Regions from separate parts of the Serratia sp. AR11 genome, predicted to be linked through region 2. Evidence: predicted binding sites of a transcription regulator. Region 2 holds the regulator's gene; each other region holds the start of a gene.
The links. Region 2 encodes LexA, which represses DNA repair genes until DNA is damaged. Its sites were predicted from a motif close to TNCTGTATGTACATACAGNA; they were not measured.
Positions count from the first base shown of each region.

Region 1: sulA (SOS-induced cell division inhibitor SulA) is a predicted target of LexA. The motif match lies at 3,068-3,087, and genes of this name have one in related genera.
Region 3: umuD (translesion error-prone DNA polymerase V autoproteolytic subunit) is a predicted target of LexA. The motif match lies at 2,413-2,432, and genes of this name have one in related genera.

Region 1 covers NZ_CM150739.1:1,956,456-1,961,241, forward strand. Annotated here, with positions in the region: gene ACSOSI_RS09275 (AAA family ATPase) at 1-324, opposite strand, end outside; gene matP (macrodomain Ter protein MatP) at 534-992, shown strand; gene ompA (porin OmpA) at 1,105-2,181, opposite strand; gene sulA (SOS-induced cell division inhibitor SulA) at 2,540-3,046, opposite strand; gene ACSOSI_RS09295 (TfoX/Sxy family protein) at 3,279-3,938, shown strand; gene yccS (YccS family putative transporter) at 3,939-4,786, opposite strand, start outside.
Region 2 covers NZ_CM150739.1:4,978,158-4,982,943, reverse strand. Annotated here, with positions in the region: gene plsB (glycerol-3-phosphate 1-O-acyltransferase PlsB) at 1-738, opposite strand, end outside; gene ACSOSI_RS23530 (diacylglycerol kinase) at 888-1,256, shown strand; gene lexA (transcriptional repressor LexA) at 1,378-1,986, shown strand; gene dinF (MATE family efflux transporter DinF) at 2,279-3,643, shown strand; gene ACSOSI_RS23515 (CsbD family protein) at 3,928-4,137, shown strand; gene zur (zinc uptake transcriptional repressor Zur) at 4,246-4,758, opposite strand.
Region 3 covers NZ_CM150739.1:2,945,474-2,950,259, reverse strand. Annotated here, with positions in the region: gene ttcA (tRNA 2-thiocytidine(32) synthetase TtcA) at 1-580, opposite strand, end outside; gene umuC (translesion error-prone DNA polymerase V subunit UmuC) at 708-1,976, opposite strand; gene umuD (translesion error-prone DNA polymerase V autoproteolytic subunit) at 1,976-2,398, opposite strand; gene nifJ (pyruvate:ferredoxin (flavodoxin) oxidoreductase) at 2,688-4,786, opposite strand, start outside.

The DNA of each region.
Region 1 (4,786 bases), 2.5 Mb from region 2:
GGGTTCATCACCCTGGCTGGCGGGTTCTACGCTGACCTTGCTGCCCTGGATCACATAGTGACTGCCTTTGAACGCGGTGTTCTGCGGCTGCAGTTGTTCAACTGCCTGGGCGATCAGCGCCAGATACTCACGCGTTTCTTGCGCTTTCAACAACATGAAACGCGGTGGTGACTGTGGATGGCAAAACAGCGTCAGTGCGTTTTCCAGCCGAGGCTGAATAGAGGCAAAGGACACGGGGGCCAACTGCGCGGCGGTATCAAATATCGCTTGATAAGGCGTAACGTCCGGCAACAGTGATTGCCATTCAAGTCGGTTATTGGTCAAAGTGTTAGATGCAATCGTCAAAAAGGGAAAGGGCGATTATACAAGAATAACGGCAGCTTGATAGATGCAGAGTTACAGTTGATGTCAGGGAGTTTGACATCGAGCGATGACTGTGCAAAAAACAGTCTAAAACGAGGTGTAATTGCCGGGGAAATTCGGCGTAAAGCTGTTATGCTTAATAAAGTTACGCGGTCACTGAAGAGCTCACGATGAAATATCAGCAACTGGAAAATCTGGAGAGCGGTTGGAAATGGAAGTACCTGGTGAAAAAGCACCGGGAAGGGGAAGCTATTACCCGCCACATTGAAAACAGCGTTGCTCAGGAAGCCATTGACGAGCTGCTGAAGCTGGAAAATGAGCCGGTAAAAGTGCTGACGTGGATTAGTCACCATATGAATCCGGAACTGGATAACCGGATGAAGCAAACTATCCGCGCACGACGTAAACGTCATTTTAACGCAGAACACCAACATACGCGTAAAAAATCTATCGATCTGGAGTTTCTGGTTTGGCAGCGTTTGGCCGCGCTGGCCCGTCGCCGTGGGGTGACTCTATCAGAAACAGTGGTGCAGTTGATCGAAGATGCGGAACGTAAAGAGAAGTATGCCAGCCAGATGTCATCATTGAAGCAAGATTTAAAAGCTATTCTAGGTAAAGACAAAGAATAAACCCGCTAGCCAGCCAGTTACCTGCAAGGGAAGCGGCTCTTTGTTGCTTACACCACTTGATTTAGTCGAAAAAAAACCCCGCATTGCGGGGTTTTTTACTAAGAGTGGTAGCTTAGCCTTGTGGCTGAGTTACAACGTCTTTGATACCTTTAACTTCGATCTCTACGCGACGATCTGGTGCCAGGCAAGCGATCTGTGCTTTGGTAGCACGACCAGCTTTGTAGCCACAGGTGTTGCCAGTGACGGAATCAGCTTCGCCCATACCACGTGCAGAGATTTTTTCTGAAGGGATACCTTTAGATACCAGGTAATCAACAACGCTTTGTGCGCGTTTTTCAGACAGTTTCTGGTTGTACTGGTCAGAACCAACGGCGTCGGTGTAACCCAGAACTACAGCAGAACCATCTTTAGGATCCATTGCGCTCAGCTGAGTGTACAGCTGGTCAAGAGCCTGTTGGCCTTCTGCTTTCAGGGTAGATTTGTTGAAGTTGAACAGCACGTCAGACTTCAGAGTGAAACGCTTGGTTTCAACAACTGGAGCCGGAGCTGGAGCTGGTGCTGGAGCAACAACATCATCCTGACCGAAACGGTAAGAAACACCCAGGCTCAGCATGGTGTTGTCTGGACGTGCGCCGACAGTACCTGCATCACCGATGTTGCTAACGAATTGGTAGTCCAGGCGGGTAGCCCAGTTTTTGGTCAGTGCGTATTCAACACCAACTGCTGCCAACGGAGAAACGCCAGTGTCGTGATCGCTCAGACGAGTGCCGTTACCGTAGTTAGCTTTGGAATCTGCACGCCATACCATGCCGCCCAGACGAGTGTAGATGTCCAGATCGTCCATGATTGGGTAGCTCAGTTTAGCGGCCAGTTGAACGCCCTGCGCTTTGAAAGCACCGTTGTTCACGCTGCCTTTGTAAGGCATACGGCCAAGCCAGTCATAGCCCAGCTCGAAGCCCAGGTATTGGTTCGCCTGGTAACCCAGGAACGCGCCAGCACCCAGTTGATCTTTATGGGTCGGACCATTGCCGATACCATTCTGGTAACCGTTGCCGTAGAAACCAGTGTCATGGTACTGGGACCAGCCCAGTTTAGCACCAGTGTACCAGGTATTATCTTTTGGGGCGGCTTGCGCTACGGTAGCGAAACCAGCCAGTGCCACTGCTAATGCGATAGCTGTCTTTTTCATTTTGCGCCTCGTTATCATCCAAATAGGCAATGAGCTTTAAAGCTGTTTTAAGCCCTTGGTTAAATTCCTTCGCCAAGGTTTGAGCCCTCGTTTGTTACTCTGCCAGTTTATCTGGCGTTATAGAGCAACCTTGGCGATGTAAAGTCTACAACGTGGCGCGAAAGTTACAAGTGTGATGTGATAAAGCTCTAAAAAAAAACGCAGAAATATACATATTTACTAACATTAACCGGGAAAAAAACGAACATTTTAACCCTGGTTTTGGGCCGCGGAACCGCAGCCACACTCGCTTTGTCCCTGATCCCATAAAGGTTCCCTTACAGGGAGATGAAAATGATGGGAAAAATCCTAAATTTACTTAATGATACAAAGAAGAGTGAATTTTTAGGGTGGAACAGTGTCCGTGAACCGGGTTTATGTCACGTTGAGGACGCATAATGAACCCATAAGCGTTACCTAATTCTGCCGCACGCCTTAATTTTAGACGATCTTCTTCTGTAAGATCGGGCAGCCATCCAAGTACTACACTGTAGTTACCCGTCAGCAGCGCTTTTTCCATCGCTTCAACCGTGTCCAGCGAGTTAATTTGGCTCAGCTGCACCACTTTTCCAACCGGCAAGCCGGATTGTTGTAGCCATAACTTACTCAGTTTTTGCTGAGGCGTCAGCCATAACAACCAGCGTGACTGCATACCCAACTGCTGCAGCAGAGGCAACAATAATTGTACCACTGCGGGCTGATGCTCGTTGTAAACAAGTTCACTGATAAGGCCATTCTCTTTGCCGGCATTCGTGCTCTCTGCAGCATTACTCACCGCAAAAGAGGTGTGGCTGAAATGGGTATTGTAGAGTGATTGAGTACGCATAAAGTATCCCGCCCGTAGTGTCACTGTATGTTTATACAGTACATCCAGTTGTGATTAAGATCAACTCAAATCTTCGTAGTACCTCGCATAATTGCGATCATTTTTCATACACCGGACGTTTGTGATTGGCATGACTGCAGATAGTGCGTATTTTTCTAATTACTTGTTCACGTTACTTTTATTTCATTGATGTGGGGAATGATAGAACACTAATCTACACAAGGAGAACGCTATGAAAGGGACATCAAGTGGAAGGATCGTGCAGGCCAAAGCGTATTTTTACGCATTAGGCGGCATTACTACACGCTCGCAATTTGGCGGTTATGGGCTGCTGGCCGATGGCGTCATGTTCGCTGTGATTGCAGAAGGGGAGCTGTATCTTCGTGCGACGGATAGCCTGGAGCCTACTTTTCGGTCTCGCGGAATGGTTAATATGGTGTACTCCAAACGAGGGGTACCTATTACCATGCGTTATTACTGGGTTGATGAAACGCTGTGGCGCGACAGGAGGGAACTTGTGGGGTTAGCCTGGCAGGCTATTCGGGAAGCGCGCCGGGAACTCAAGGTTAAAACGGATAACCAGGGACGGCTGAAAACCTTGCCGAACATCGACATCAATATGGAACGGTTACTTTGGCGGGCGGGCATTCATAATGTTTATGATTTGCGCCTGAACGGTGCCAAACGCAGTTATCTTCGAATGTTGCAACAGCAACGCAATTTAGGATTGCGGCTACTGCTTTCTCTGGGAGGGGCTATCGCCGGCTATCATCATGCCGCTTTACCCTCGGAAATGCGCAGTGAGCTGACGAATTGGTTTGAACGTACCATGTCGTTACTTAGTCACGGACATAATCCGGGAGTCCGGGGCCTGATAAAAGGCCCCGGGTGATCAAGCCGATTTGCCGATTTGCGCATTCAGCATGGTAAGCTCCGGCAGCAACTCGATGACCAGCCCAATTTGCTGCAACACCAATTGATCTTTGCTTTCCGGCTCCGGCGCAGCGTGCACAATTCGTTCAGCCAGGCTTTCCAACGCCTGAGTGATGCGCCGGTCGTCGAGTTCTTCCTGGTGCAGGGCACCATCGACATAACAAACTGCATCATTTAACAGGTCCAGCGTAGCGGGGTTATTCAGACGCTCACGATGTGCACCCAACGCAGAGATATAACTCAACAAGGTGTGGTTTAAACACAACAGGCGGAAGGCGGCTTCCTGAACTTCTTTATTTGCTTTTGGATCGGCAGACATATTTGATATCACCGAAGCCAGCTCCGCATCACTGTTGTGTGCATCCCGGCGAGCGATACGATAAGGAAGGCCGTTGTCTTTACCCTGATGATATTGCACCAGAATGGCATCCAGATAACGGCAGTTGGCATTCAGCGTTTTACTGACAACTGCCGGTAATTGGCGGAATTTCCAGTCTGGCCAGATAAAACTGACTGCCGCCCAGGCGATGGCACATCCCAGAATCGTGTCATAAACCCGAGGCGCGGCCACTTCAAAACCCTCACCCAGCAAGTTAAAGCACAGCAATACCAGCAGGGTGATAAACATGGTGGCATGTGCGTATTGCACGGTTCGAAAGGCGAAGAATAGAACGCCGCTGATGACGATAAGCACCATCTGGCCTTCCAGCGAGGGCACAAAATAGAGGATCGGTAGGCCAACGAGAATGCCGGCCAGCGTGCCGATAATTCGAAGCGCCAGCCTGCGTCGCGTGGCGTTGTAATTGG
Region 2 (4,786 bases):
ATTCTGCTGGGCTTTTTCGTGGGAAATCTTCTTGCTGCGAGCTTCGTCTTCGACCGCTTTTTCGATCGCCTTGGACGCCAACAGCTTGTTGAACAGGTCCTGACGGGCCGGCAGGCTTGGGCCGACGGCGGCCAGACGCTGACGCGAGAAGTGCATGCGTGCTACGCGAGCCAGTTTCTGCGCAATGATTTTGTCCGTACCGTGCTCGGTGGCCATGCGGCGCAGCGAAACGGTATTGGAAAAACGGACAAAGCTGTCGCGGCCGAGCCACAGCACGGCGAAGAATTTCTGCACGCCATTCAGCAGACGCAGATGCGGTGTGCCGTGACCTTCGCGCCCCGGAGAGCGGCCAAACATCACCGAAACCGGCAGCATCTGAATGTCGAGATCCGGATTACTGCGGTGCAGGTCCAGATAGTCGTGGAACAGTTTTACCGACTCTTCTTTCGGCGTGTAGTAGCGGAATACGCGCGGGCCGTCGTGAATAAACACGTGGCTTGGCAGCACGGTGCCGTCTATCTCCAGCGGATTGAGGGGGTCGGGCAGATCTTGCGCCAGGCACTGGGTGCGCAGCGTCAGCAAATCCGCCTTGGAATTATAAGGTAAAACATACAAAATCGGCCGTGAGGGATCCAACCCTAACTCCGTGACCGGATCTGAAGGGATAACCTTACTTCTTACCAACAGTTTGAGTGGTAAATTCAATAGTTTATAATAAATTTTACGCCAACCTGACATAACAACGTGAAGCCTCTTGTTAGCAATGCGCCGCAAGCATACCAGAAACCGGGTAGCAGATCTGTGGTGTTGGAAAACCGAGAGCCGGGAGAGTTTCCTGGCCTAGACTGTTTAATTATGACTTATCTCTGCTAAAGGCACTAAAAAACATGGCAAACCAAGCAACCGGCCTGACCCGTATTATTAAAGCCGCCGGCTACTCTTATAAAGGCTTTTCCGCTGCCTGGCAGCACGAAGCGGCATTCCGCCAGGAATTGGTGGCGACCGTGCTGGCTATCATACTGGCGATTTGGCTGGACGTGGGTGCGATAGCGCGCATTTTACTGATCGGATCGGTGCTGTTGGTGATGATCGTCGAAATCCTGAACAGCGCGATTGAGGCGATTGTCGATCGGGTAGGGACTGAGCATCACGAGCTTTCCGGTCGGGCAAAGGATATGGGCTCGGCGGCGGTTTCGCTGGCGATTATTTTGGCGCTGTTTGTCTGGGGGTCGGTGCTGTGGCAGCACTTTGCCTGAGTGGCGGCGTTGCGTTGCGACAGGTGTCGCTAATCCCTGATTTTTATTCACTCTTCGGTTCCCAAGCCGCAGTTACCTGTATATACTCACAGCAAGACTGTATAAACAAACAGGGGGCGGAATGAAAGCACTAACTACCAGACAGCAAGAGGTCTATGATCTGATTCGCGATCATATTTCGTCCACTGGCATGCCGCCAACGCGCGCCGAGATCGCCATGCGTCTGGGGTTCCGTTCGCCAAATGCCGCAGAAGAACACCTGAAAGCGCTGGCGCGTAAAGGCGTTATCGAGATTATCTCCGGCGCTTCGCGCGGCATTCGCCTGCTGATGGAAGATGAAGAGGGTTTACCGCTGATTGGCCGTGTCGCTGCCGGTGAGCCGCTGCTGGCGCAGCAGCATATCGAAGGGCACTACAAGGTCGATCCATCCCTGTTCAAACCGAGCGCGGATTTCCTGCTGCGGGTCAACGGCATGTCGATGCGTGACATCGGTATTCTCGACGGCGATCTGCTGGCGGTGCATAAAACTCAGGACGTGCGTAATGGCCAGGTGGTTGTGGCACGCATTGAAGATGAAGTCACAGTCAAGCGCCTGAAAAAACACGGTAACGTGGTTGAGCTGCTGCCGGAAAACAGTGAATTCCAGCCGATTGTGGTCGATCTGCGTCAGCAGAATTTCACCATTGAAGGTCTGGCGGTCGGTGTGATCCGCAATGGCGACTGGGTTTAATCCTCACGCCCAAACATCGTCCTCTGATTCAAGTCGCCCCAGTTCTGGGGCGATGTCATATCTGATTCACTATATACCCTATAGCTTTCAAGTTGCAGCTAGGCGGCCAACTCGCTCATCCCCAGGCGCTTACTCAGGTAAGTAACTGGGGTGACAAATCTGCCGGGAGCAGATTTGAACGCTGTTTGCAGCGGCCCCGAAGGGGTGTGGCTCATGGACGGGCCACATAACTGAGTGCAGATAACAACGCTGCAATTTGAAAGATGACGGGTATACACGGGAACATTTCACTATGCGCCTGCTTTCTGCCTTCACCAGCGATACCGATAAAGCCCTGTGGCGCCTTGCGCTGCCCATGATTTTCTCCAATATCACCGTGCCGCTGCTTGGGCTGGTAGATACCGCAGTCATCGGCCACCTCGACAGCCCGACCTATCTGGGTGGCGTAGCGGTTGGCTCCATGGCCACCAGCTTCCTGTTTATGCTGTTGCTGTTTCTGCGTATGAGCACCACCGGGCTGACTGCTCAGGCGTTGGGGGCACAAAATCCGCAGGGGCTGGCACGAGCCTTTATGCAGCCGTTGCTGCTGGCGGTGTTGGCCGGGGTGGCTATTGTGTTGCTGCGCTATCCGCTGATTGAGTTGGCGCTAAAAATCGTCGGTGGCGATGGGGCGGTGCTGGAACAGGCTCGTTTGTTCCTCGAGATCCGCTGGCTGAGCGCCCCGGCGGCGCTGGCCAATATGGTGATCCTGGGTTGGTTGCTTGGCGTGCAATACGTGCGCGCACCGGTGATCCTGCTGATTGTCGGCAACCTGCTGAATATCGTATTGGATATCTGGCTGGTGATGGGACTGGGCTGGAACGTGCAGGGGGCCGCGACCGCGACGGCTATCTCTGAATATGCCACGCTGCTGTTGGGATTATGGCTGTCCTGGCGCGTGATGCGCATACGCGGCATTTCTGTGCCAATGCTGCGCCAAGCCTGGCGCGGTAATCTGCGGCGTCTGCTGGCGTTGAATCGCGACATTATGCTGCGTTCATTGCTGCTGCAACTGTGTTTTGCCTCGCTGACCATCTTCGGTGCCCGGCTGGGCGGCGAGGTGGTCGCGGTAAATGCGGTGCTGATGAATTTGCTGACCTTCACCGCTTATGCGCTGGACGGTTTCGCCTACGCGGTAGAGGCACATTCGGGCCATGCCTATGGCGCCCGTGACGATAGCCAACTGCGTAAAGTATGGCGTGCGGCTTGCCGGCAGGCCTGCCTGGTGGCGTTGGGCTTTGGTCTGCTCTATGCCGTTGCCGGGCAGCAAATCATTGCCGCCTTGACCTCTTTACCGGAGCTGCGCGCACTGGCGAGCCACTATCTGCCGTGGCAGGTAGTGCTGCCGTTGGTGGGAGTATGGTGCTATTTGCTGGACGGCATGTTTATTGGTGCCACCCGCGGCGCAGAAATGCGTAACAGCATGGCAGTAGCCGCCGCCGGTTATGGGCTGACGCTGTTTACCCTACCTGTACTGGGCAACCATGGATTGTGGCTGGCGCTGGCGGTGTTCCTTTCGCTACGCGGCCTTGCGCTCGGGTGGATTTGGCATTGCCACAGGGTGCGAGGGACCTGGTTTACAGCGGATGTGACACAGTCAAAAATGAGTAATAATTAGTTTTTCTTATGTTTTTGTTTATATTAAGTTACATTTTCTTGAGCGAAATTCTTTCCGCTTAACTACTGTTCTTCTGGGGTTTTTACTGATTTTTCTTTGTTTTGTGAATTTTTATCCTGACTTTTTCTTTTTTATCGCTATCTGTAGCTATAGTTAATCATGTGGTTGGCGGAATAAATTGGAACTGACAACCCTTTTATTCAGGTCGATTGACCGAAATAATTACTCAGTTAAGTCCGGCCACAGGCGTTTAAAACTGACTAATCACAGGTAACGGAGAGGTTATGAACAAAGATCAAGCCGACGGTAACTGGAAGCAGTTTAAAGGGAAAGTGAAGGAACAGTGGGGCAAGCTGACCGATGACGATCTGACGGTCATTGAAGGGAAACGCGAACAGCTTGTCGGTAAAATTCAGGAACGTTATGGCTACCAGAAAGAGGCGGCCGAGAAAGAAGTTAAATCCTGGGAAGACCACAACAAGTATCGCTGGTAGCGCGCTGGGCCGCAGCGGATTGCGGCCACAAGCTACTTTTAAAGGCCCGGCGTTTTTATCCCCTTAACGCCAAGCCTGCAGGTACAGGGAGGTACCTGAAAAACCAACCTATTTCTTCTTGATGGCGATGCTGTGATCGTGTTCGCCGCAGTCATGCTTGCTGTCACAGGCTTCTACCTCAACGCAACCCGCACACAGGCCATGCGCCTCCACCACGTTATGACGCAGAACAAAACCAGACTCCTTCGCCAGTTTCTGCAACGTCTCTTCGACCCCTTCGGTAGTGCGTTCAGTCACCTGACCACAGCGATCGCAGATAAACAGCGCGGAAGTGTGCGTCGGCTGTTCGAAGTGATGGCACAGCACGTAGCTGTTGGCGGATTCCACCCGGTGAATGAAGCCTTGTTCCAGCAGAAAATCCAGAGCACGGTACACCGTCGGTGGTTTGGCCTGAGGTTCGGCGACGCGCAGCAGATCGAGCAGGTCGTAAGCGCTGATGGCACCGGGCTGCTGTGCCATCAGGCGTAACACTTCCAGCCGCTGCGGTGTCAGACGCACATTGCGTTGCTGACAGAGTTGTTCAGCCTGCGCCAGCAGCTTTTCCTGGGTGCTTGAGTTCATGGCAAATTTCCCGGTACGTAAAAAAGCC
Region 3 (4,786 bases), 2.0 Mb from region 2:
TTTCACGGCAGTAAGCCAGCGGGCGAATGACCACGTGTTTGCCATCGTCGCTCATCAGCTTGGGTGGCATGCCTTTCAGCTTGCCGCCGTAGAACATGTTGAGGAACAGAGTCTGCAGAATATCATCGCGGTGGTGGCCAAGGGCAATTTTGGTGGCCCCCAGCTCGGTAGCGGTGCGGTAAAGAATGCCGCGGCGCAGGCGTGAACACAGTGAGCAGGTGGTTTTGCCCTCAGGGATCTTGTCCTTGACGATGCTGTAGGTGTTTTCCTCAACAATCTGGTATTCCACCCCCAGGCTTTCCAGATAGGCCGGCAGAATATGCTCGGGGAAACCGGGTTGTTTCTGATCGAGGTTGACCGCAACCAGTGAGAAATTGACCGGGGCGCTTTGCTGCAGGTTGCGCAAAATCTCCAGCATGGTGTAGCTGTCTTTGCCGCCGGACAGGCAAACCATGATGCGGTCGCCTTCCTCAATCATGTTGAAATCGGCGATCGCCTGACCCACGTTACGACGCAGGCGCTTTTGCAATTTGTTCAGATTGTACTGCTCTTTTTGACTAACTGTTTGTTGTTCTGACATTTAAATCGTGCTCGTTCTCAATTGGGGGCACTATGGGCATAAAGTTTTAGGCAGCGAGTTTAGCATTCTATGGGCTGCTTGGGTATTTCATCCATCCGCTCCGGATAGCAAATGCGGTTTGCTTGCCTCAGTACACGCGGGCACGCGGCAAATCTGCCACCCGCGTGGTGTAAGCGGGAGAGAGAAACTCGCGTTTCATCGACCATGTCTGTTGGTTTCCTTGCCCGGCAAACCAGATCCCGGCATGCCAGGACTGATTGATTTTATCCAACGCGGCCATTAAGCGTGCGCTGTTAGGCCGTGGCTGATACTCATCGAAGAGGTCCAACTGAGCGACGCCTTGTGAGTAAAAGTCTTGTAGCATAACGCCGGCTTTTAGATAGCGGTGGCCGGGCTGCCATATCTTATCAAGGCATCGAATCGCAGCGGCGATGATGTCGCGCGTATCTTGCGTGGGCGTATTGAGCCTGATGCTCGCGGTGTTGCCGTAATACTTTTCATTGGCCGAGAAGGGGCTGGTTTTAACCCATGCATTGATATTCCGGCAATACTGGTGTTCTGCACGCAGTTTTTCTGCCGAGCGGGAAGCGTGCATGCAGATCGCCTGATGCATATCCTGGTATTCAGTGACGCGTTCGCCAAATGATCTGCTGCAAATGATTTGCTGTTTGGTGGGGGCAAACTCCTCAAGTGACAAACAGGGTTCACCACGCAGTTCACGCACCGTGCGTTCAACCACCACGCTGAAATGCTTGCGGATCATCGTGGTGCTTGCGTCCGCCAGCTGCAGTGCGCTTTTGATCCCCATATTTTGCAATTCTTTGGTTATGCGCCGCCCGATGCCCCAGACTTCTGCTACCGGTACTTTATCCATTAGTTTTCGCTGCCGCTCCTGGTTGGAAAGGTCAACCACGCCTTGGGTCTGACTCCATTTTTTCGCCGCGTAGTTCGCCAACTTTGCCAGCGTCTTGGTCTGGGCAATACCGACGCCGACGGTGAGGCCGGTGCATCGCAAAACGCGGGCGCGAACCTGATGCCCAAAGGTGGCCAAATCGACACAATTTTGTACCCCGGCAAGCTCCAGGAAGCTTTCGTCGATAGAGTACATTTCGGTCCGCGGTGCCATTTCTTCGAGCACGGCCATCACTCGCATCGACATATCGGCGTACAGCTCGTAGTTGCTGCTGAATGCGATACCCCCGGCACGCTCAAAGTCGTGTTTTATTTTGAAATAGGGCGCGCCTGTTTTCAGGCCCAGGGCCTTTGCCTCTTTGCTCTGCGCCACCACACAGCCGTCGTTGTTCGACAGAACAACAATCGGTCGGCCACGCAGGTCCGGACGCCACAGCGTTTCACAACTTGCATAGAAGTTGTTTACATCGGCCAGGGCGTACATTATTTCAGCCTGGTGATGGTTGAAACCACCACGCCGACAATGTCCAGTTCCGCACCATCATCCGGGAGCGGTATCGGCCTGAATGTCGGGTTCATCGGCTCAAGTTGTTTGACAGGATGCAGGCACAGGCGCTTAACCGTGAACTCGCCTGCGATGCTGGCGATCACGATATCGCCGTGACAGGCACCAATACTGCGATCGACCACCAGCATGGATCCGTCGGTGATCCCGGCTTCGATCATGCTTTCTCCTGAAGCGATCAGAAAGTAAGTTGCCGAAGGGTGGCTAATGCAGTACTCGTTGAGGTCGATTCGCGCGTGTATATAGTCTTGCGCCGGGCTGGGAAAGCCCGCCGGGACGTTATCGGCGTAAAGCGGAATGAACTGTTTCTCTGGGGTTGGTGTGGGGAAAAAGTGTTTCATGGTGCATTTCTCTATACTGTTTTTATATACAGTATAGGCGAGTTTTAGCCATTACAACCATAAAGAAAGTCAAGGGCGAGAGGATCCACAGCTATCCCCTTGTTGGGCAAGATGATCCTCTCGGAAAATTTTTAGGGTGTGGCTTGCAGGGCCGAATGTAGCGGTGTTTTTACGCCCGGAAACGTTTTTTATCAGCCGGGAAAGGCGAGCTACGTGCGGGGGGCGGTGAAAGAGGCACAGCGGCAAAGCTGGCTGGAAGCGGGGCGCGAACCGGTCGCGCCCCGATGATTTACTCGGCGGAGGATTTTTCCCCTTTGCCGGCCAGCAGGCTGAGGAAGTCGTACTTCTCCTTCAGCTCTTTCTCTGCGGCCTGATACAGCGCGCTGGCGACCTCCGGCTGCTGCGAGTTCAGGCGGCGGAAGCGCTGTTCTTTCAGCAGCGTTTCGGTCAGGTTGCTGTTTGGCGGCCGGGAGTCCAGCGCCAGCGCAGCTTTGCCCTCATCGGCACGGCGTGGATCGAAGCGGTACAGCGGCCAGAAACCGGTGGCGGTCAACTGTTTCATTTGGTCGTGACTGAGCGCCAGATCGTAGCCGTGCTCTTCGCAGGGGCTGTAGGCGATAATCAGTGATGGGCCGGGATAGGCCTCGGCCTCCTGAATCGCTTTCACCGTCTGGTTGAGCTGCGCACCCAGCGAGATCTGCGCCACATACACATGGCCGTACATCATCATGCTGACGCCCAGATCCTTACGCGCCTTGCGCTTGCCGTGCTCACCGAACTTGGTGACGGCACCCAGCGGGGTAGCTTTCGACTGTTGGCCACCGGTGTTGGAGTAACATTGGGTATCCAGCACCAGTACGTTGACGTTCTCGGTCAGGCTGAGGACGTGATCCAACCCACCGAACCCGATGTCGTAAGCCCAGCCATCGCCGCCAATCAACCAGATGGACTTATCTACCAGATAATCGGCGTCGGTCGCCAGTTGGCGTGCATCGTTACCTTCGATTTTCGCCAACAGGCCGCGCAGTTCAGCAATCTGCTGGCGGCGTGGTTCCGGTGCGATATCTTCCATCTGCAGAGCATTAACCAATTGTGTCGGCAACTGTGGTGCCAGCGTGTTCAACAGGCGCAATACGCGGCTGCGGTGCTGGTCGACAGTCAGGCGGAAGCCCAGACCGAATTCGGCGTTGTCCTCAAACAGCGAGTTGGCCCAGGCCGGGCCGCGCCCTTCGGCATTGGTGGTGTAAGGCGTGGTGGGTAGGTTGCCGCCGTAAATGGATGAGCAGCCGGTGGCATTGGCAATCAGCAGCCGGTCGCCATAAAGCTGGGTCAACAGTTTGATATACGGCGTTTCGCCGCAGCCGGAACAGGCGCCGGAGTATTCGAACAGCGGCGAAATTAGCTGCGAGGTGCGAATATCGATCCGCTCGAGCTGCGCCGGGTCGATCTCCGGTAGTTGCAGGAAGAAGTCGTAGTGTTCTTTTTCCACGGCCAGATGCTCCAGCCGTGGCGCCATGTTGATGGCCTTGATGTCAGGATCCTGGCGGTCTTTCGCCGGGCACACCTCAACGCACAGGTTGCAGCCGGTACAGTCTTCCGGCGCCACCTGCAGCACGTATTTCTGACCGCGCATATCTCGCGCTTTTACATCCAGCGATTGCAGCGAGGCAGGGGCATGCTCCATGGCCTCCGGCTGAACCACTTTGGCGCGAATGGCGGAGTGCGGACAAGCTGCAACGCAGTGGTTGCACTGGGTGCACAGATCCGGCTGCCAGATAGGGATCGCCTCGGCGATATTGCGTTTTTCCCACTGGGTGGTGCCCACCGGCCAGGTGCCGTCCGGCGGGAAGGCGGACACTGGCAGTGCATCGCCCAATCCGGCCAGCATCGCGGCGGTGACGGTTTTGACAAAGTCAGGCGCGGCGTCGGAAACGATTGGCGGTCGCATTGGGCTGCTGTCGTTAACTGGCTGCAGCGGGATCTCAATCAGTGCATCGAGCGTAGCGGCCAGCGCCTGCCAGTTGCGTTCAACAATATCCTGGCCCTTGCTGCTGTAGCTGCGGGCAATGGCGTCGCGCAATTGCTGCAGTGCCACATCGCCCGGCAGGATCTGGGTCAGGTGGAAAAACGCCATCTGCATCACGGTATTGATGCGTGCGCCAAGTCGGCATTCCCGCGCCAGTTTGGCGGCGTTGATGATGTAAAATCGCGCCTGACGCTGTTGCAGCACCGCCTGCACTTCCTGCGGCAGCCGCGACCAGGCTTCTTCCGCACCGTACGGGGTATTGAGCAGGAAAATGCCGCCGGGTTTCAGGCGCTCCGCCATCTGGTAGGTATCGATAAACTGCAATTGGTGACAGCCGACGAAATCGGCGCGACTGACCAGAT